3 regions of the Kocuria sp. CPCC 205263 genome follow, and region 3 is predicted to be linked to each of the others. Evidence: riboswitches for the same ligand, from Rfam matches in the RefSeq annotation. Region 3 holds a riboswitch; each other region holds the start of a gene.
What was found. Region 3 has a riboswitch for S-adenosylmethionine ahead of RF647_RS04140 (bifunctional o-acetylhomoserine/o-acetylserine sulfhydrylase). Riboswitches for the same ligand answer to the same signal wherever they lie in the genome.
Positions count from the first base shown of each region.

Region 1: linked by a shared signal. The riboswitch ahead of RF647_RS02245 (cobalamin-independent methionine synthase II family protein) and the one ahead of RF647_RS04140 (bifunctional o-acetylhomoserine/o-acetylserine sulfhydrylase) in region 3 are both predicted to bind S-adenosylmethionine.
Region 2: linked by a shared signal. The riboswitch ahead of RF647_RS02095 (LLM class flavin-dependent oxidoreductase) and the one ahead of RF647_RS04140 (bifunctional o-acetylhomoserine/o-acetylserine sulfhydrylase) in region 3 are both predicted to bind S-adenosylmethionine.

Region 1 is NZ_JAVKPV010000001.1:471,512-478,319, reverse strand. Features, by position in the region: gene RF647_RS02250 (cobalamin-independent methionine synthase II family protein) at 1-1,040, opposite strand, end outside; gene RF647_RS02245 (cobalamin-independent methionine synthase II family protein) at 1,081-2,283, opposite strand; SAM riboswitch class I at 2,297-2,400, opposite strand; gene RF647_RS02240 (3-hydroxybutyrate dehydrogenase) at 2,593-3,357, shown strand; gene RF647_RS02235 (IclR family transcriptional regulator) at 3,461-4,240, opposite strand; gene RF647_RS02230 (CoA transferase subunit A) at 4,383-5,120, shown strand; gene RF647_RS02225 (CoA transferase subunit B) at 5,117-5,818, shown strand; gene RF647_RS02220 (acetyl-CoA C-acetyltransferase) at 5,815-6,808, shown strand, end outside.
Region 2 is NZ_JAVKPV010000001.1:441,556-448,363, forward strand. Features, by position in the region: gene RF647_RS02090 (Vms1/Ankzf1 family peptidyl-tRNA hydrolase) at 84-1,214, shown strand; gene RF647_RS02095 (LLM class flavin-dependent oxidoreductase) at 1,308-2,726, opposite strand; SAM riboswitch class IV at 2,805-2,919, opposite strand; gene RF647_RS02100 (CoA-binding protein) at 3,062-3,526, opposite strand; gene RF647_RS02105 (maleylpyruvate isomerase N-terminal domain-containing protein) at 3,652-4,329, opposite strand; SAM riboswitch class I at 4,437-4,541, shown strand; gene RF647_RS02110 (ABC transporter ATP-binding protein) at 4,547-5,380, shown strand; gene RF647_RS02115 (aliphatic sulfonate ABC transporter substrate-binding protein) at 5,475-6,518, shown strand; gene RF647_RS02120 (ABC transporter permease) at 6,515-6,808, shown strand, end outside.
Region 3 is NZ_JAVKPV010000002.1:379,143-385,950, reverse strand. Features, by position in the region: gene RF647_RS04150 (SGNH/GDSL hydrolase family protein) at 1-232, shown strand, start outside; gene RF647_RS04145 (homoserine O-acetyltransferase) at 266-1,450, opposite strand; gene RF647_RS04140 (bifunctional o-acetylhomoserine/o-acetylserine sulfhydrylase) at 1,447-2,859, opposite strand; SAM riboswitch class IV at 2,936-3,051, opposite strand; gene RF647_RS04135 (VOC family protein) at 3,194-3,832, shown strand; gene RF647_RS04130 (CPBP family intramembrane glutamic endopeptidase) at 3,856-4,635, opposite strand; gene RF647_RS04125 (S9 family peptidase) at 4,750-6,808, shown strand, end outside.

The sequences.
Region 1 (6,808 bases), on a different contig from region 3:
TCCACGACGTTCGTCGAGTGGGAGACCACGCCGGGGATGATCACGCGGCCCTCGGGCAGCGCGTGGTCCTTCCAGACCTTCCACTCGTGGGCGTGCCGGGCGGAGGCGCCCTCGAAGGTGTAGCCGCCGGCGTTGATGGTCAGCATCAGGTCCACGAGGTGCTTCAGCTCGAGGTCCGTGGTGTGCGGGCCGTGCCAGGAGCCCCAGCACAGGTGGAAGCGGACCTGCTCCTCGGGGATCCCCCGCAGCGCGTGGTTGAGCGCCTCGACGCGCAGCCGCGTGAACGCCAGGTAGTCCTCGACCGTGGGCTCGGGGTTGATCTGGTCCCAGGACTCCGCGATGGACGGGTCGTCGATCTGCACGGTCAGCCCGGCGTCCGTGATCGCCAGGTACTCCTCGCGCATCGCGTCGGCGCACGCGTAGACGAGCTCCTCGTCGGTCCTGTAGTACTCGTTCGTCACGCGCGCGGCGGAGCCGGGGGAGAGGGCGGCCACGAACCCGGTCTGCGCCCCGGTGGCCGCCATGGCCGCCCGGAGGTTGCGGACGTCCGAGGCCACGGCCTCCTGTCCCGTGTAGGTCAGCGGCCCGGTGATCTTGGGCTGCGTGGTCGAGGAGCGCCCGGTGAGGATGCCCGACGACGGGTCCTCGTACGCATCCCGGAAGCGCTCGCGGTCCCGGCGGTCCGGGAAGCTCGTGAGCACGATGCTGCCGGGCGAGGAGCGCTTCTTCTCCGTGGACGCCCACCGGTCCTCGTCGGAGGGGGTGAGCCCGCCGAGGCGGGAGAAGGAGTAGTTCCACCACGCGCCGTAGTCGACCGCGCTGGACATCGTGTGCCCGTACTCGCCGTCGTTGACCACGTCCACGCCGATCTCGCGCTGCCGGCGGACCACGTCCTCGACGCCCGCGGCGAGCTCGGCGGTGAGCTGCTCGAACGTGATGGCGCCCTCGGCGTGCCGCTGGTTGGCCTCGAGCAGCCGCGGGGTCCGCGGCAGGGAGCCCACGTGGGTGGTCTGCACGTGGTCGGTGTTCTGCATGGTCATGCGTGTCCTCCTGAGGGTCTGCGGGAAGGTCGGGGGCCGGTCAGGACCAGAGCCGGCGGGAGGCGAGCTCGGCCCCGCGGGCGAGGGTCTCGAGCTTCGCCGCGGCGATCTGCGGGTGGATCCGCCCGCCCAGGCCGCAGTCGGTCGAGGCGATGACGTTCTCGCGGCCCACCTGGCGGGCGAAGCGCTCGATCCGGTCGGCCACCAACTCCGGGTGCTCCACCACGTTGGTGGCGTGGGAGACGATCCCCGGGATGATGACCTTGCCCTCGGGCAGCTCGTGGTCCTGCCAAACCTTCCACTCGTGCTCGTGCCGGGCGTTGGCGGCCTCGAAGCTGTAGCCGCCGGCCCTGATGGAGAGCATGAGCTCCACCAGGTGCTCGAACCCGAGGTCCGTGGTGTGCGGGCCGTGCCAGGAGCCCCAGCACAGGTGAAAGCGGACCTGCTCCTCCGGGATGCCCTCGAGGGCGTAGTTGAGGGCCTCGACCCGCTTGCGGGTGAACGCGAGGTAGTCCTCCACGCCGGGCTCGGGATTGACCTGGTCCCAGTTCTCCGCGATGGAGGGGTCGTCGATCTGCACGATCAGCCCGGCGTCGGTGATCGCCCGGTACTCCTCGCGCATCACCTCGGCGCAGGCGGTCAGCACCTCGTCCTCGTCCGCGTAGTGGGTGTTCTCCAGCCGGGCGCACGAGCCCGGGGACAGCGCGGCGAGGTAGCCCTCGCTCGCGCCCGTGGCCTGCAGCCCGGCCTTGAGGTTGCGGATGTCCGCCTCCAGCGCCGCGTGGCCCGTGTACTCCAGCTTCCCGGTGATCCTGGGGAACGGCGCCTGCTTGCCCGTGGTGATGCCCGAGGAGGGGTCCGTGTACGCCTCGTGGAACAGCCGGCGGTCCCGGCGGTCCCCGAAGCTCGTCAGGACCACCTTGCCTGGCGAGGAGCGCTGCGGCTCCTGCTCCCACAGGTCCACGTCGCCGGGGGTGAGGCCCGAAATCCGGGCGAAGATGTAGTGCCACCACGCGCCGTAGTCGACCTCCGCGGCCATGACGTGGCCGTACTCGCCGTCGTTGACCACGTCGATCCCGAGCTCGGCCTGCCGGCGGACCACGTCGACCACCGAGTCTTGCAGGAGCCGGTCGTACTCCGCCTCCGGGACGGCGCCCTTCGCCCGGTTGGCCTCGAGCAGCGCCGGGGTGCGCGGGAGGGACCCGGCGTGGGTCGTGCGGATGCGGTCGGCGCTGTGCAGCATGGTTCGTGCGTCCTTTCCATCGGTCCTGGCGGTAGCACCGGAGGCGGGACGGGGGAACCGTCGCCCGGGTTGCTGCGGCGTCGTCGAGCCAGATCTCTCGGCCGCTCTGGATGGTGACCCTGTCATCCAAGCGCACCCGTGCGCGCTGCGCCATTCGGCGCCCGGATGACGGACATGACGCCGTGTGACGCAACCCGGCGCGCGCTCCCGGGCGGCGCTGTCCTTCGCGAATATGGCCTGGATCACATACCGTGGCGGTGATCCGTGCCCCTCACCCCGCGGGCACGACGGACCAGAGGAAGGACCCCCATGTCCCAGACGCCCCAGCAGGAGGATCTCGAGGGCCGCACGGCGCTCGTCACCGGTGGCGCGAGCGGCATCGGCCTGGCCGCCGCCCGGGCCCTCGCCGGCTCCGGCGCGCACGTGGTCGTGGCCGACGTCGACGAGGCCGGGGCGCAGCGCGTCGCGGACGAGCTCGGCGGCCGCGCGTGGGCCGTCGACCTGCTCGACACCGCGGCGCTCGCCGAGCTGAGCCTCGAGGTCGACGTGCTGGTCAACAACGCCGGCATCCAGAAGGTCGCCCCTCTCCAGGAGTTCGACCCCGCGGACTTCCACCGGATCCTGGTGCTGATGCTGGAGTCCCCGTTCCTGCTGGTGCGCGCCGCGCTGCCGCACATGTACGAGCGGGGGTGGGGGCGCGTCATCAACGTCTCCTCCGTGCACGGGCTGCGGGCGTCCCCCTACAAGAGCGCCTACGTCTCGGCGAAGCACGGCCTGGAGGGGCTGTCCAAGACCGTCGCGGTGGAGGGCGCGGCCCACGGGGTGACGAGCAACTGCATCAACCCCGGCTACGTGCGCACCCCGCTCGTCGAGAAGCAGATCGCCGACCAGGCGAGGGTGCACGGGATCCCCGAGTCCGAGGTGGTGGAGCGGATCATGCTCGGCGAGACGCCGATCAAGAAGCTCGTGGACCCGGAGGACGTCGGCAGCCTGGTCGCGTGGCTGGCCGGACCGCACGCGTCCATGGTCACCGGGGCCTCCTACACGATGGACGGCGGCTGGACGGCGCGCTGAGCCCGCCCCGAGCCGCGGCGGCGCACTGCGGCGCCGCCGTCCGGACAGCCCGGCGGCCCGGACCGTCCGGCGGCCCGGACGGCCCGCCGCCGGTCCGGGCCGCTCAGCGGTGACCCAGTTCCCGGGAGAGCCGGTGGGCCTCCGTGAGCAGGGCCCGGCCCAGGAGCTGCCGCCGCTCGCCGCTGAACCGGGGCTCGATGCCCGTGAGGCTCAGCGCGTAGACCGGCGCGCCCGTCGCGTCGAAGACCGCGGCGGCCATGCCCCAGCTGCCCTCGACGATCAGCCCCGGGTTCACTGCGAAGCCCTCCTGCCGGACGTCCGCGAGCAGCTCCCGGATCCGCTCGGGCGTGTGCAGCGGGCCCCACTCGGCGCGGGCCCCGGCCGTGGCCGCGAGGACCCGGTCCACCTCCGCGTCCGGGAGGTGGGCCAGGACCGCCAGCCCCGCCGAGGCCACGCCGAGCGGCAGCCGCAGCCCCTCGTAGAGGACGTGGGAGCGGATGGGGAACGCGCCCTCCACGCGCGCCAGGCAGACGGTCTCCAGCCCCCGGCGGGCCGAGAGGAACGCGCTCTCGCCGGTGGCCTCCGCGAGCCGGCGCAGCGAGGGCCCGGCCAGCTCCCGGATCGGATAGCGGTGGGCCGCCACCGCGCCCAGCACGTACAGCTCGGGACCCAGCTGCCAGGCCCCGGTCCCGGCGTCGCGGTCCACGAGGCCCTCCTCGGCCAGTCCCGTGAGCAGCCGGTGCACGGTGGGGCGGGTCAGCCCGGTCTCGGCGGCGAGCTCCGCCACCGTGGTGCCCCGTTCCCGCCCCGCGACGGCCCGCAGCAGCTGCCCCACCCGGTGGACCACCTGGGTCCCCTGGCCCGTCGTCCGCTCCTCTCCCATGGCTCCACTATATGGACAGTCGGGGGACGAATGGCCGGATGCTGAGGAGAAGCGCCGTCATCCCGCCAAATCTGTTGACCGGCATGTGGAGGCTCCCTAGATTGAGTGCTGGGTCACAGTCGGACGAGAGGAAGGGACAAGGGTGTCCAAGGTCAGAGACAACGCCGCCGAGCTGCTGGCGGAACGCCTGCGGGACGGCATGACGCTCGCCGTGGGCGGGTTCGGGCTGAGCGGGATCCCCCGGGATCTCATCGACGCGGTGCGGGACTCCGGGGCCACGGACCTCACGGTGGTCTCGAACAACATGGGCGTGGACGGCAAGGGCCTCGGGGTCCTGCTCGAGAACCGCCAAGTGAAGAAGGTCCTCGCCTCCTACGTGGGCGAGAACAAGCTGTTCGCCCAGCAGTACCTGGACGGCGAGCTCGAGGTCGAGTTCAACCCCCAGGGCACCCTCGCCGAGCGGCTCCGGGCCGGCGGCGCGGGCATCCCCGCCTTCTACACGAAGACCGGGGTCGGCACCCTGGTGGCCGAGGGCAAGCCGCACGCCGAGTTCGACGGCGAGACCTACGTGCAGGAGCGCGGCATCGTCGCCGACATCGCCCTGGTCCACGCCCACACCGGGGACACCGACGGCAACCTCGTCTACCGCTACACCGCGCGCAACTTCAACCCGATCGTCGCGACCGCCGGGAAGGTCACCTTCGCCGAGGTCGAGCACGTCGTGGCGGTCGGCGACATCCACCCCGACCACATCGTGACCCCGGGCGTCTACGTGCAGCACGTCGCGCAGTACAGCGGCGCGCCCAAGGACATCGAGCAGCGCACCGTCCGCCCCCGCCCCGCCGGGCGGACCACCCAGCAGAACGGAGACCAGGCATGAGCTGGACCCGCGACGAGATGGCGGCGATCGCCGCCGTCGAGCTCTCCGACGGCGACTACGTCAACCTCGGCATCGGCATCCCCACCCTCGTGGCCAACAACCTGCCCGAGGGCGTCGACGTGGTGCTGCAGTCCGAGAACGGCGTGCTCGGCATGGGCCCGTTCCCCTACGAGGGCGACGAGGACCCGGACCTCATCAACGCCGGCAAGCAGACCATCACGCTGCTGCCCGGGGCCTCCATCTTCGACTCCGCCACGTCCTTCGGGATGATCCGCGGCGGCCACGTCAAGATCGCGATCCTCGGCGCCATGCAGGTCTCCGGCACCGGCGACCTCGCCAACTGGATGATCCCCGGCAAGATGGTCAAGGGGATGGGCGGCGCCATGGACCTGGTGGCCGGCACCCCGCGCGTCGTCGTGCTGACCGAGCACGTCACCAAGGACGGCTCCGCCAAGATCAAGACCGAGTGCGACCTCCCGCTCACCGGGGTGCGCGTGGTCGACCGCATCGTCACGGACCTGTGCGTGTTCGACGTCGAGGACGGCGGGCTCGTGCTGCGCAGCCTCGCCCCCGGGGTCACCGAGGACGAGATCCGCGAGAAGACCGAGGCGTCCTTCCGCACGGACCTGCAGGACGTCACCCCCGACACCGTCCCCACCGAGACCGCCGCCGCCGGCGGCGCTGAGGAGAACCGATGAGCACCGCCACCGACGTCGTCGTCCTGTCCGGCGCCCGCACGCCCCAGGGCAAGATCCTGGGCCACCTGGCGTCCTTCACCGCGGCCGAGCTGGGCGCCCACGCCATCCGGGCCGCGCTCGAGCGCGGCGGGATCGCCCCCGAACAGGTGGACTACGTGCTCATGGGCCACGTCCTGCAGGCCGGCGCCGGGCAGAACCCGGCCCGCCAGGCGGCCGTCACCGCGGGCATCCCGCTGAGCGTGCCCGCCGAGACCGTCAACAAGGTCTGCCTCTCCGGGCTCGTGGCGATCACCAACGCCGCCCGGATGATCCGCGCGGGCGAGGCCGAGATCGTCGTGGCCGGCGGCCAGGAGTCCATGACCAACGCCCCGCACCTCGCGATGGGCGTGCGGCAGGGCAAGAGCTACGGCGACCTCAAGCTCGAGGACGCCGTGGCCAAGGACGGGCTCGTCGACGTCGCCGCGTGCGTGTCCATGGGTTCGCTCACCGAGTCCGGCAACAGCGAGCGCTCGATCTCCCGCGAGGAGCAGGACCAGGTCGCCGCCCGGAGCCACCAGCGCGCGGCCCGCGCCGCGGAGGAGGGCGTCTTCCGCGACGAGATCGCCCCCGTGTCCGTCCCGCAGCGCAAGGGCGAGCCGCTGGTCGTCGACACCGACCAGGGCGTGCGCCCCGACTCCAGCGCGGAGTCCATGGCGAGGTTGCGCCCCGCGTTCGCGAAGGACGGCACGATCACCGCCGGCAACTCCTCGCCGCTCTCGGACGGCGGGGCCGCCGTGGTCCTGACCAGCCGGGAGTACGCCGAGCGCCACGGCCTCGAGTACCTGGCCGTGGTCGGTGCCCCGGGCCAGGTGGCCGGGCCCGACACCTCGCTGCACTCCCAGCCGTCACGGGCGATCGAGGCCGCGCTCGAGCGGGCCGGCTGGTCCGTGCAGGACCTGGACTTCATCGAGATCAACGAGGCGTTCGCGTCCGTGCTGATCCAGTCGCTGC
Region 2 (6,808 bases), on a different contig from region 3:
GTCGTCTGTTCCCAGCCCCCTGGTGGTCGGATAACGTGGTCTGCACCACAGGAAGCACCGCTCAACAGCAGGAGTTGTCGATCATGACGAGCCGATTCCACCGCTACGCCGAACTGTTCAAGAGCAAGGGTCCCTGGTGCACCGTCTACACGGACATCAGCACCGGCACCGTCGACTCGCTGCACGCCATCGACGTGCTTCCGGAGAACATCTGCCGAGAGCTGGAGCGCCAGGGCGCGAGCAAGGCCGATCTCGCCGCGGTGGAGGCCGCCGTGCGCCCGGCCGAGGGCGTGCCGGACCCGGTGTGCCGGTACCTGCTGGTGCGCGGAGGCACCGTGGAGGTCGACGAGGTCCTCCCCGGTCCCCGGGCCGGCCGCGGTGTCGTCCAGGTGGAGGACGTCCCCGATCTCACTCCCCTGTTCCGGCACCGCCCGGACGACTTCCCGTACGTGGTCGCCGAGGTGGGCCGGGACGGCGGCGAGATCTGCCTCCAGCACGCCAGCCGCGTCCGGGCCGCGGACGAGCAGCAGATCGAGGGCGAGACCGAGCACCTGAAGAAGTTCCCCGGGGGCGGCTGGTCGCAGGGACGCTGGCAGCGGCACACGGAGGACGTGTGGCGGCGCAACACCGAGCAGGTGGCCGAGCAGATCGACAAGGTCGTGGCCGAGAGCGGGGCGCAGCTCGTCGTCCTGGCCGGGGACCTGCGGGCCCGGGGCCTGGTCGAGGAGCAGCTGTCCAAGGCGAGCCGGGCGATGCTGAGCGTCGTCGACGCCAACACCCGGGCGGAGGGCAGCAAGTCCGCCGACTTCGACCACCAGGTCGAGGAGCGCGTGGCGGAGGTCGTGGCGCACCGCCAGCAGGCGCTGCTCGAGCGGCTCGCCGAGCAGCAGGGACGCGCGGACCCCACCGCCGTCTCGGGGATGGCGCCCGTGGTCTCGGCCCTGCAGCAGGCCCAGGCGGAGACGCTGCTGCTCGACGACACCCACCTGGACACGGAGCAGCAGCTCATCGCCCTGGACGCCGAGCCGTGGATCGCCCTGGAGGAGTCGGAGGCCGTGGGCGCCGGCGTGCTGGGCCGGGTCTCCGCCGACGCCGCGCTGGTGCGCGCCGCGGTGCTGACCGACGGCCGCCCCGTCTTCGTGCCGCCGGGGGCGCTGCCCCACGGCACGGACGTCGCGGCCCTGCTGCGCTGGAGCGCCGCACCGGCGTCCTGACCCGGCACGGACGAGGGGCCCCCGCACGCGGGGGCCCCTCGTCCGTGCCCTGCCCCGTGCTCCCGGCGGGGCCGCGGGGTCAGGGGACGGGGTTCAGAGGGCCAGCTGGCGGGCGGGGGTGTCCGCGGCGGAGGGCTTGCCCGCGTAGGCGCCCCGGAACGCGGCGGCGGGGTGGGTGCCGAGCACCTTGGTCTGCCCCTCGCCGTAGAGGTTCTCGCGCAGCGTGGTGCCCTCGTACCCGGTGCGGTAGCGGCCGCGCTTCTGCAGCTCCGGCACGACCCACTCCACGAAGTCCTCGAACGAGCCCGGGGACACGTGGTAGGCGAGGTTGATGCCGTCCAGCCCGCCCTCGTCGATCCACCGCTCGAGCTCGTCGGCCACGGTCTGCGGGGACCCGACGATCGGCACGCCCATGCCGCCCATCGAGATGTGCTTGGCGACCTCCTTGATCGTCCACTTCTTGTGCGGGTCGGCCGTGGTGAAGGGGGTCAGGAAGGACTGGATCGAGTCGGTCTTGATGTACTCCAGGACGTCGTTCTCGTCGTAGCGGCCCAGGTCCAGCCCGGACCAGCCGCCCACGAGGCCCAGCGCGCCGTCGGTGTCCGCGTACCGCTCGTAGTCGCGGCGCTTCTGCTCGGCCTTCGCGTCGGTCTCGTCGACGATCACGTGCAGCATGGCGAAGATCTTGAGGTCGTCCCGGTTCCGGCCGCTGGCCTCCGCCTCGTCGCGCAGCTTGTCGGTCACCACCCGGGTCAGGTCCGGGCGGATGCCGCCCACGAACACCGCCTCCGCGTGGCGGCCGGCGAACGCCCGCCCGCGGGAGGAGGCCCCGGCCTGGAAGATCAGCGGCGTGCGCTGCGGGGACGGCTCGGTCAGCCCGATGCCGGGGACGTCGAAGTACTTGCCGTGGTGCTGGATGGGGTGCACGAGCGCCGGGTCGGCGAAGACCCCGTTGACCCGATCGCGCCGGACCGCGCCGTCCTCCCAGGAGCCCTCCCAGAGCTTGTAGCAGACCTCCATGAACTCCTCGGCGATCTCGTAGCGCTCGTCGTGGGAGATCTGCTCCGTCAGCCCGTGGTTCTCGGCGGCCGACTTCAGGTAGGACGTCACCACGTTGAAGCCCATCCGGCCCTTCGTGAGGTGGTCGAGGGTCGCGAACTTCCGGGCGAGCGGGTACGGCTGCTCGTAGGTGATCGCGCTCGTCACGCCGAAGCCGAGGTGCTTCGTCACGGCCGCCATCGCGGAGATCTGCATGAAGGGGTCGTTGACCGGGATCTGGGTGGCGTCCCGGATCACCGGGGCCGCGGAGTTCTGGTAGACGTCGTAGTACCCGACGACGTCCGCGAGGAACAGCGCGTCGAAGAGCCCCTTCTCCAGGACCTGGGCGACGTCCGTCCAGTACTCGATCGTGTTGTACTCGTCCGCCCGGGAGCGGGGGTGCTTCCACAGGCCGGGGGCCTGGTGGCCCACGCAGGTCATGTCGAAGGCGTTCAGGGCGATGCGCTTGCTCATGGGGTGTTCCTCCCGGGTCGATGCCGACCCGCGCCCGTGCGTCGTGGAGACCTGCCCGCGGGTCCGACGCACTGGTGGGCGCCGTACTTGCCGCGGAGCACGTGCACCGCGGCCCGATGTTCATCTGGGGCACCCCGCTACGGGAGAGGGTTGCCGCCCGACCAGCCAGAGCTTCGTGTCGGGACTCGTCATCGTCGTCGGGGGACAGCTTAGCGGGTGGCCCCTGACCGGGTGCAACCCCCGTGCGGTCCCACCGCACGGGGACGGTCCCGGCCGGCAGCGGGACGGTGCCGATCCGGTACGGGCAGCTCCGACGGGGCGCTCAGCCGGGTCGTTCAGCCGGGCGGGGCGAGCGGCGGGGTCCGGCTCGGGTCCAGGGTCCAGCCGCGCCGGAGCAGGGACCGGAGCTCGATCAGGGGGCAGGTGTCCATGACCACGTCGAGGCCGGCCCGCTCCGCCCGGGCGGCGGCGTCCTCGTCGACGACGCCCAGCTGCAGCCACACCGCGGCGGCGCCCACGGCGATGGCCTGGTCCACCACCGCGCCGACGCGGCGGGAGTTCACGAAGCAGTCCACCACGTCGATCGGTCCCGGGACCTCGGCGAGCGTGCGGTAGCCGGGCTCGCCGTGCACCGGCTCGCCCTTCGGGTTGACCGGCACGATCGTCATGCCGAGGTCGTCCCGGATCCGCTTCGCCACCGAGTGCGCCGGACGGGCCGTGTTGCCGGTCAGTCCCACCACGGCCCACCGGCCGGGCCGGGTCATGAGGCGGTCGATGACGGCAGGGTCGTTGCGGCTCATGCCCCCAGCCTGGCACGGAACCCGCTTCCTCTCCTTCTTCCTCCGTGTACCTCCGCGAGGCCGCACGTGTCGGCCACTTCAGGCGCCCGAGGTGGCCGACACGTGCGACCTCGCGGAGGGGGGGGTCAGGAGAAGAGCGGCAGGAGGTCCGCGTGCGCGCCCAGCTCCGCACGCTCCTGGGCGGTCAGCTCCGCCCGGCCGGTGCCCACGCGGGCAAAGTGCTCGTCGCTCCAGTGCTCGAGCGGTTCCCGCTCCCACAGGTCGGTGAGGACCCGGCGGACCTCGGCGAGCCCGTCCACGGCGGGACCCGGGGAGCCGTCCAGGTGCTGGATCAGGTCCAGGTGGTGCACCGTGGCCTCCACCGCGAGGGTGCTCAGCAGGTCCTCGAGGCGCAGCACGTGCCCCTGGGTGCGGACCGCGCCGTCGCCGCAGTGCTGCGCCGCGTGCACGAGCGCCCGGGTGGTCTCGCGGTGGAGGGCGCGCACCGGCTCCCAGTCCAGGACCATGGACGCGGCCACGCGGGTGTGGCGCCGGGCCTCGGCGGCCCCCGCGGGATCGCCACCCCAGTCGGTCCAGTAGGTCGCGGCGTCCCGGTCGGGTCGGGCGGTGGTGGGCGTGTGCAGGGCGACCAGCCCGCGCAGGGCGTCCATCGCGCAGTGGTGGGTGAGGTCCCGGACCGACCACCCCGGGCAGCCCGTGGCGGCCCAGGAGTCGTCGTCGCCGAGCCCGTCGAGGACCGCGCCGAACGCCGTGCAGGCGTCGCGCACCAGGTCCGCCCGGGCCGGGCTTCTGCGGCTCGTCATGGGTCCATGGTGGGGCACGGAGGGCTCCCGTGCCAGCGATGTGTCGCGATCATCACGGATGCGACGGATTTGCCAGGAAACACGCCGAGGACGTTCAATTGGTGGTGTAACCATCCGGAGCGGCTGAGAGACCTGGCTCGTCGACGTCGCAGCAACCGGCACGGATCCGTCTGATCCTCCGTGCGAGGTGCTAATGCCAGGACCGATGGAGTTGATCATGAGCACTTCCCTGCTGGGCTCTGCGCCGGCCACCGCACCGGGCACCGCGAAGCGCGCCTTCTCCGTGGCCTTCGAGCACGTCGGCAAGTCCTTCCCGTCCGGCCGCGAGACCCACCACGTCCTGCAGGACGTCGACGTCACGGCCCGGCCCGGCGAGGTCCTGGCGGTCCTGGGGCCCTCGGGGTGCGGCAAGTCCACGCTCCTGCGGGCCGCGGCGGGGCTCGACACCGCCTCGGCCGGACGGGTGCTCATCGACGGCACCCCCGTGTCCGGCATCGACCCGCGCTGCGCGGTCGCCTTCCAGGAGCCCCGCCTGCTGCCGTGGCGCTCGGTGCGCGAGAACGTCCGCCTGGGCCTGTCCCGCGGAATCCCCCGGGACGAGGGGGACGCCGTGATCGACGACCTGCTGCGCCTGGTGGGGCTCACCGCGCACGCCGGCCACCGTCCCCGCGCGATCTCCGGCGGCATGGCCCAGCGCGCGTCCCTGGCCCGGGCCCTGGCCCGCAATCCCGGGGTCCTGCTGCTCGACGAGCCCTTCGGCGCGCTCGACGCCCTGACCCGCCTGAAGATGCAGGACCTGCTGCTCACGATCCACGCGGCCCAGCCCACCACCGTCCTGCTCGTCACCCACGACGTCGACGAGGCGCTGCAGCTCGCGGACCGGATCGTGGTCCTGGGCCGGACCGGGCCCACCGCCCCCGCCTCGATCAGCACGATCCTCGCCGTCCCCGGCGAGCGCCCCCGGGACCGGGCCTCCGAGGTCCTCGCCGAGCTGCGCGTGCAGCTCCTCGGCCACCTCGGCGTCGACACCCACCACCCCGCGACCCGCTGACGCGGCTGCCCCCACCCCGACTCCCCTCCCCGGACCAGCGGCGGCACCCGCCCGCGCCGCCCGGCACCGTCCGTCCACCACGAAAGGCTCCGCCATGCCCCTGCCCCAGCGCTCCGCCCGCACCATCCCCGCACTCGCCGCCGTCCTGGCCCTCGGCCTGACCGGGTGCATGGCCGGCGAGGGCTCCGGCGAGCCGCCCGCGGAGGCCGCCGGGGACGGCACCGTCCGCGTGGACTGGGCCACCTACAACCCGCTCTCCGTGGTGATCAAGGAGAAGGGCTGGCTCGAGACCGCGTTCGCCGAGGAGGGCATCGAGGTGGAGTGGGTGCAGTCCGCCGGGTCGAACAAGGCCAACGAGGCGCTGCGCGCGGAGGCGGTGGACATCGGCTCCACCGCGGGCTCCGCGGCGCTGCTGGCCCGCAGCAACGGCACCCCGATCCGGGTGATCGACCTCTACTCGCAGCCGGAGTGGTCCGCCCTCGTCACCACCGCCGGCAGCGAGGTGCAGGAGGTCGCGGACCTCGAGGGCCGCACCGTGGCCGCGACCAAGGGCACCGACCCGTACTTCTTCCTGCTCCAGGCCCTCGACGAGGCCGGGGTGGACGCCGAGGACGTCACGATCCAGAACCTGCAGCACGCCGACGGCCGCGCCGCCCTGGAGAACGGCCAGGTGGACGCCTGGTCCGGGCTCGACCCGATCATGGCCGCCGCGGAGGAGAACGGCGCGGAGCTGTTCTACCGCAACGTCGACTTCAACACCTACGGCTTCCTCAACGCCCACGAGAGCTTCCTCGAGGAGCAGCCCGAGGCCGCCCAGACCGTGGTGGACGTCTACGCCTACGCCCGGCAGTGGGCGCAGGAGAACACGGAGGAGACCGCGCAGCTGCTCGCCGAGGCGGCCGGGATCGAGCTGTCCGTGGCCGAGAAGGTGCTCGAGCGCACCAACCTGGACATCGACCACGTGCCGGGCGACGAGCAGCTGGCGGTCCTCGAGAAGGTCGGGCCGATCTTCGTGGAGTCCGACGACGTGGCCGACCAGGAGCAGATCGACGAGGCGCTCGGGAGCATCGTGGAGAGCTCCTACGCCGAGAACGCCGACGCCTCCCGCGCGGCCGAGCTGGTCGGGGACGGGCAGTGACGCAGCCACTGGCCCCCGCCGAGGAGGCGCAGCGTCTCGAGGACGCCCCCGCCGCGGCCCCCCGGCGGCGGCCGCTGCTGCGCACCGGGCTGGGCCTGCTGCTGCCCGCCGCGCTGCTGGTGCTGTGGCACGTGCTGTCCACCGCCGGGGTCTTCAGCGCCGTGCAGCTGCCGGCCCCGCTCGCGGTGCTCGAGGCCGGGATCGGCCTGCTGGCCGGCGGGGACCTGTGGACCCACGTGGGCATCTCGACCCAGCGCGTGCTGATCGGCTTCCTGATCGGCGCCGGGCTC
Region 3 (6,808 bases):
GGCCGACCGCCCGCCCTCGTCCTGGCGGCAGGCCCGCGGCGAGGACCTCGTCTGGGCCCACCGCTACCTGCGCCCGTGGGTGGCCCGCCGGATCCGGCGCACCAGCTCCGGGGCGCAGGTCCGGCCGAAGCGGCCGCACTTCGGCACCCCCACCGTGCCCGGCGGCGGCGTCGCGCCCGGCGAAGGACCCGGGGAGGCACCCGGCGACGGCCGAGGGGCCGCCGACGGCTGAGCGAGCGGGAACGGCTGAGGACCCCGTCCCGGCTCAGCGCGCGGGCAGCACGGTCTCCACGAGCAGCTTGCCGAGCTGGGGCGCCTCGATGAGGAAGCCGTCGTGGCCCGAGGGCGAGGTCAGGGTGTGCCGCCGGACGGCCCCGGGCAGCGCGGCGGCCAGGACGTCGGACTCGCGGGGCAGGTAGAGCCGGTCGGAGTCCACCGCCGCGACGAGCCACTCGCACGAGGTCACGGACAGCGCCTCCTCGAGCGTGCCGCGGCCCCGGGCGACGTCGTGGGACATGAGCGTCTCGTTGACGGCGAGGTAGCTGTTGGCGTCGAAGCGGCCCGCCAGCTTGGACGCCTGGTGGTCGAGGTAGCTCTCCACCTGGTAGCGCCCCCGCCCGCCGGCGTGCGTGTCGATGACCTGTTCGTCGGCCTGCGGCGAGCGCCCGAACCGGTGGTGCAGCTCGTCGGCCGAGCGGTAGGTGATGTGGGCGATCCGCCGGGCCAGGCCCAGGCCGGTGACGGGCAGCGGGCCGTCGTAGTAGTCCCCGCCGCGGAAGTGCGGGTCCTGGCGGATCGCGAGGTTCTGCGCCTGGCCCCACGCGAGCTGCTCGGCGCTGGACTGGGCGCACGCGGCGACCACCGCGCACGCCCGGACGCGGTCCGGGTGGGTCACGGCCCACTCCAGGGCGCGGGCCCCGCCCATGGAGCCGCCGATGACCAGGCGCCAGGCGTCGATGCCGAGGGCGTCGGCCAGCGCCGCCTCGGCGTGCACGGAGTCCCGGACGGTGATGAGCGGGAAGCGGGAGCCCCAGGGGCGGCCCTCGGGGTCCACGCTCGGCGGCGCGGGGGTCGCCGGGCCCGTGGACCCGTAGCAGCCGCCCACGATGTTGGTGCAGACCACGAACCACCGGTCCGTGTCGATGGCGGCGCCGGGGCCGATCAGGCCCTCCCACCAGCCGCCGCTCTCGGCGGCGCGCCGCTCGGCCTCGGGGGCGCCGGGGCGGGCCCGGCCGGCCGCCACGTGGGTGTCCCCGGTGAGGGCGTGCTCGACGAGCACCGCGTTGGAGGCGTCCGGGGCGAGCGTCCCCCACGTCTCGTAGGCGATCCGGACGTCGGGCAGCCGGAAGCCCGACTCGAGCTCGAGCTCGCCGATCCCGGCGACCCGCGGCACGCCGTCCTCGCGGACGGCGGTCCCGGCGCCGGCGCCCCTCACGACCGTCACGGTCACTCCTGTCCTCCCTGCGCGGCCGCGGCCGCGGCGAAGCCCTGCTCCAGGTCCGCCAGGATGTCGTCGATGTGCTCCAGGCCCACGGACAGGCGCACGAAGCCGGGCTCCACGCCGGCGGCCAGCTGCTCCTCGGGCAGGAGCTGGCTGTGCGTGGTGGACGCGGGGTGGATCACGAGGGAGCGGACGTCGCCGATGTTGGCGACGTTCGAGTGCAGGGTCAGGGCGTCCACGAAGGCGGCCCCGGCCTCCCGGCCGCCGTCGAGGACGAAGCCCAGGATCGACCCGGCGCCCCGGGGCGCGTACTTCTGCGCCCGCTCGTGCCACGGGGAGGACCCCAGCCCGGCCCAGGACACCGAGCGCACGTCCTCGCGGGCCTCGAGCCAGCGGGCCACCGTCCCGGCGTTGGCCACGTGCCGCTCCATCCGCAGGGACAGCGTCTCGATGCCCTGCTCGATGAGGAACGCGTTGAACGGGGAGATCGCCGAGCCGAGGTCGCGCAGCAGCTGCACCCTGGCCTTGAGGATGTAGGACAGGTTGACGCCGAAGGGCCCCTCCGCGCCCAGGGCCTCGGCGTAGACGAGGCCGCCGTAGGACTCGTCCGGCTGGTTGAAGCCGGGGAAGCGGTCCGGGTAGCGGCCGTAGTCGAAGGCCCCGGAGTCCACGATCACGCCGCCGATGGCCGTGCCGTGCCCGCCGAGGAACTTGGTGGCCGAGTGCACCACGACGTCCGCGCCCCAGCGCAGGGGCTGGATGAGGTAGGGGGTGGCCACGGTGTTGTCCACGATGAGCGGGACCTCGTGGTCGTGGGCGATCCCGGAGACCGTCTCGATGTCGAGGACGTCGTTGCGCGGGTTCGGGATCGTCTCGGCGAAGAAGGCCTTCGTGTTCGGCCGGACCGCCCGCCGCCACGCCTCGGGATCGTCGGCGTCGGACACGAAGGTGGTCTCGATGCCGAGCTTGGGCAGCGTGAACTTGAAAAGGTTGTAGGTCCCGCCGTACAGGCTGGGGCTGGCCACGAGGTGGTCGCCCGCGCCGGCGACGTTGAGCACGGCGAACGTCGTCGCCGACTGCCCCGCGCTGAGCATGAGGGCGCCCACGCCGCCCTCCAGGGCGGCGATCCGGTTCTCCACGACCTCCGTGGTCGGGTTGCCGATCCGCGTGTAGATCGGGCCGAGCTCGGCGAGCGCGAAGCGGTCGGCGGCGGCCTGGGCGTCGGGGAAGACGAAGGACGTGGTCTGGTGGATCGGCAGGGCGCGGGAGCCGGTGACCGGGTCGGGGCTCTGCCCCGCGTGGATCTGCCGGGTCTCGAAGGCCCAGCCCCCGGGGTTCTCGGGGGTGGGGCGCTCGGCCGCGGCCACGTCGGTGCTGGCGGCGGAGGCGTCGGTGCTGGAGGCGGGGAGATCGGACATGCCGTGGGACTCCTTGTGGATCTCAGGGGTCCCGTCCCGGCCGAGGCGGTGCGGCCGGGAACGGCCGGGCGCCGGGGACCCGCGCTTGCTCGCTCGCCGGTCGCGAGGAGCCTGGTCTTCACCCAGGGCACCCCACCGCGGTGGAGGGTTGCCGGCCAGCTAGCTGGGGCTTGGACGCTGGCGCTCATGACCTGGACAGCATTCTCCGGATCAGGCCCGCACGGCGTCAAGCCGGGGCCGGGCGTGACGCACCGGCCGGGGTGTCGCCCGCACGGTGCCCGGCGCGCCGCGGACCGATTTGGAGACGAAACTCACAGGGTGCCACGATGTGCCCATGAGAGTCGACCACGTGTCCTACGCCTGCCGCCCGGAGGGCCTGGAGGCCACCACCGAGCGCATCGCCGACCAGCTCGGGATCGAACCGGTCAAGGGCGGGGTGCACCCCCGTTTCGGCACCCGCAACATGATCCTGCCGCTCACGAACCACCAGTACGTGGAGGTCGTCGAGGTCCTCCAGCACCCGGCGGCGGAGAAGGCGCCCTTCGGCCAGGCAGTGCGCGCCCGGTCCGCCGCCGGCGGCGGCTGGCTGGGCTGGGTCGTGGAGGTCGAGGACCTCGCCCCTTTCGAGCAGCGCCTGGGGCGCCGCTCCGTGCCCGGCCACCGGGTGTTCCCGGACGGCCGGTGCCTGGAGTGGCACCAGATCGGCGTCAAGGGCCTGATCGCCGATCCGCAGCTGCCGTTCATGATCCACTTCGACTCCGCCCCGGAGATGCACCCGTCCCAGGCGCGGATCACGGACGTCGGGCTCGCGGGGATGGCCATCGCCGGAGCCCCGGAGCGGGTCACCGAGTGGCTGGGCGCCCCCGTCGAGACCGCGCTCGAGGACCTCGAGGTCGACTGGCGCTATCCGGACGGCACGCCCGGGGTGCTCTCCGTCACGTTCAGCACCCCGGACGGCGCCGTCACGATCTGAGGCCGAGCACCGCGGGGTGAGGCTCAGCCCAGCAGCCGGGCGGCCCCGAGGAAGCCGACGGCGTCCAGCAGGAAGTGCGCGACGACGAGGGGCATCACCCGGCCGGTGCGCCGGTAGAGCTCCGCGAAGACGAGGCCCATCACCACGTTGCCGAGGAAGGGCCCGATCCCCTGGTAGAGGTGGTAGCTGCCGCGGAACAGCGCCGTGACCACCAGCACCACCGGCCAGCTCCACCCGATGCGGGTCAGTCGGTCGGTCAGGAACGCGACCACCACGACCTCCTCGACCAGGGCGTGGCGCACGGCCGAGAGCAGCAGCACGGGCACCGTCCACCAGTGCGCGGCGAGCCCGGACGTGGTCACCTCCGCGGTGACGCCCAGGGCCCGGCCGGCGCCGTAGAGCGCCAGCGTGCCCAGGCCCATGAGCAGGAAGAGCACGGTGCCCAGGCCCAGGTCCGGGAGGGGCATCCGGGCGTCGAGGCCGATCCGCCGGCGGACCGTGCCCAGCGCGCCGGCGGAGCCGGCGAGCAGGTAGAGCGCGAGCAGCACCGGAACCAGGTCCAGGGCGATCCCGGTGAGCTGGCGCAGCAGGTCGATGAGGGGCTGCGGGCTCAGCGGCGGGTTCATCGTGGCCTGCGCCTCGGACAGCGGTCCGCGCGCCAGGTGCTCGGCGAGGGACAGCACCGCCCAGAGAGCCGAGGCGCCCAGGGACACCCCGAGCACCAGGAGCACCTGCAGCCACAGGTCGGCGCGGGTGGAGCCGAAGGCGGGCGGTCGCGGGGCGAGGTGGGCGGGGGTGCTCATGCGGCCATTCTGGCACCGGCCCGCCGGCCGCCCCGCGCACCCCGCGCCGGGCGCCCCCCGGGCCCGCCCGGACCGCTCCTCCCCGCCTGGGACGTCTTCCCTAGGATGGGGACCATGACTGTTCTTCCCCCGCAGATCCGCCAGCAGCCCGTCGAGCGCGCCTTCCACGGTCACGTGTTCTCCGACCCGTACGAGTGGATGCGGGACAAGGACTCCCCCGAGGTGCTGGCCCACCTCACCGCTGAGAACGAGTACGCGGAGTCCGCCACCGCCCACCTCACGGGCCTGCGGGAGACGATCTTCGGGGAGATCAAGGACCGCACCCAGGAGACCGACCTGTCCGTGCCCAGCCGGCGCGGCGCCTGGTGGTACTTCGCCCGCACCGTGGAGGGCGGCGCGCACCAGGTGTTCTGCCGGGTCCCGGCCGTGACCACCGGCGACGTGATCGCGGACTGGACCCCGCCCGTCGTCGAGCCCGGCACCCCCATGGCCGGGGAGCAGGTGCTCCTCGACGCCAACGCGGAGGCCGCGAAGCACGAGTTCTACTCCCTGGGCAGCTTCGACGTCTCCGAGGACGGGGAGCTGCTGGCCTGGGCCGAGGACGTCACCGGCGACGAGCGCTTCACCCTGCGGGTCCGGGACCTCACCACGGGGGCGCTGCTCGCCGACGAGATCCCCGGGACGTTCTACGGGTCCTTCCTCACCCCGGACGCGCGCGCCGTGTACTACACGGTGGTGGACGAGTCCTGGCGCCCCCACCAGCTGCGCCGGCACGAGCTGGGCACCCCGGTGGCCGAGGACGTCGTCGTCCACGAGGAGGCCGACCCCGGTCTGTGGCTCGGGGCGGGCCTGTCCGCGGACCGGCGCTGGATCGTGGTGGAGGCCATGTGCTCCGAGTTCTCGGAGCAGCTCATCCAGCCGGTCGCGGACCCGGCCGCGCCGCTGCGGGTGGTGCTGCCCCGCACCGACCGGGTGCTCTACGAGGCGGAGCCCCTGCTGCTGGACGGGCGGGAGCAGATCCTGCTGACCCACGACCACGAGGCCCCGAACTCCCGGATCTCCCTCATGGACCCGTCCGACCTCGGCCGCCCGGTCGCGGAGGTGGCCCTGCGCGACGTCGTGCCGGCCTCCGGCACGGTCCGCGTCAACGGCTGCGCCGTGACGGCCACCCACCTGGTGGTCTCCGTCCGGGCGGACACCACGCTGCGGGTCCGGTTGCTCCCGCTCGCCGGGCTGGGAACGGACGCCCAGGCCGCCCCCGTGGAACCGGCCTTCGCCGAGGAGCTCTACACCGCGAGCGTCTCCGCCGCGGAGCACGACGCCCCCGTGGTGCGCCTGTCCTACACGTCCTTCACGACGCCCCCTCGCGTCTACGACCTCTTCGTGGCGGGCGCCACCGGGGACGACGGCGCGCTGCCCGCCGAGCCGCTGCTGCGGCGCGAGGCCACGGTGCTCGGCGGCTACGACCCCGCCGACTACGCGGTGGAGCGGGACTGGGCCACCGCGGCGGACGGGACCCGCATCCCCGTCTCCCTGGTCCGCCGCGCCGACCTCGACCCCTCCGTGCCGGCACCGGTGCTGCAGTACGCCTACGGCTCCTACGAGCACAGCACCGACCCCGCGTTCTCGGTCTCCCGGCTGTCCCTGCTGGACCGCGGCGTGGTCTGGGCCGTGGCCCACGTGCGCGGCGGCGGGGAGCTGGGGCGGACCTGGTACGAGCACGGCAAGAAGCTGCACAAGACGAACACGTTCACCGACTACGTGGCGGTCACCGAGCACCTCGCCGCCCGGCCGGACGTCGACGAGCGGCGGATCCTGGTGATGGGGGGCTCCGCCGGTGGCCTGCTGGTGGGCGCGGTGCTCAACCTCGCCCCGGAGCGGTACTGCGGCGCGCTGGCGGCGGTGCCGTTCGTGGACCCGCTGACCTCCATCCTCGACCCGTCCCTGCCGCTCACGGCCCTGGAGTGGGAGGAGTGGGGCAACCCCATCGAGGACGCGCACGTCTACGGGTACATGCGCGACTACTCCCCCTACGAGAACGTCCGGCCGCTCCCCTACCCCCCGGTCCTCGCGGTCACGAGCCTCAACGACACCCGGGTGCTCTACGTGGAGCCCGCCAAGTGGGTCGCCGCGCTGCGGGAGGCCTCGACCTCCGGCGAGCCGGTGCTGCTGC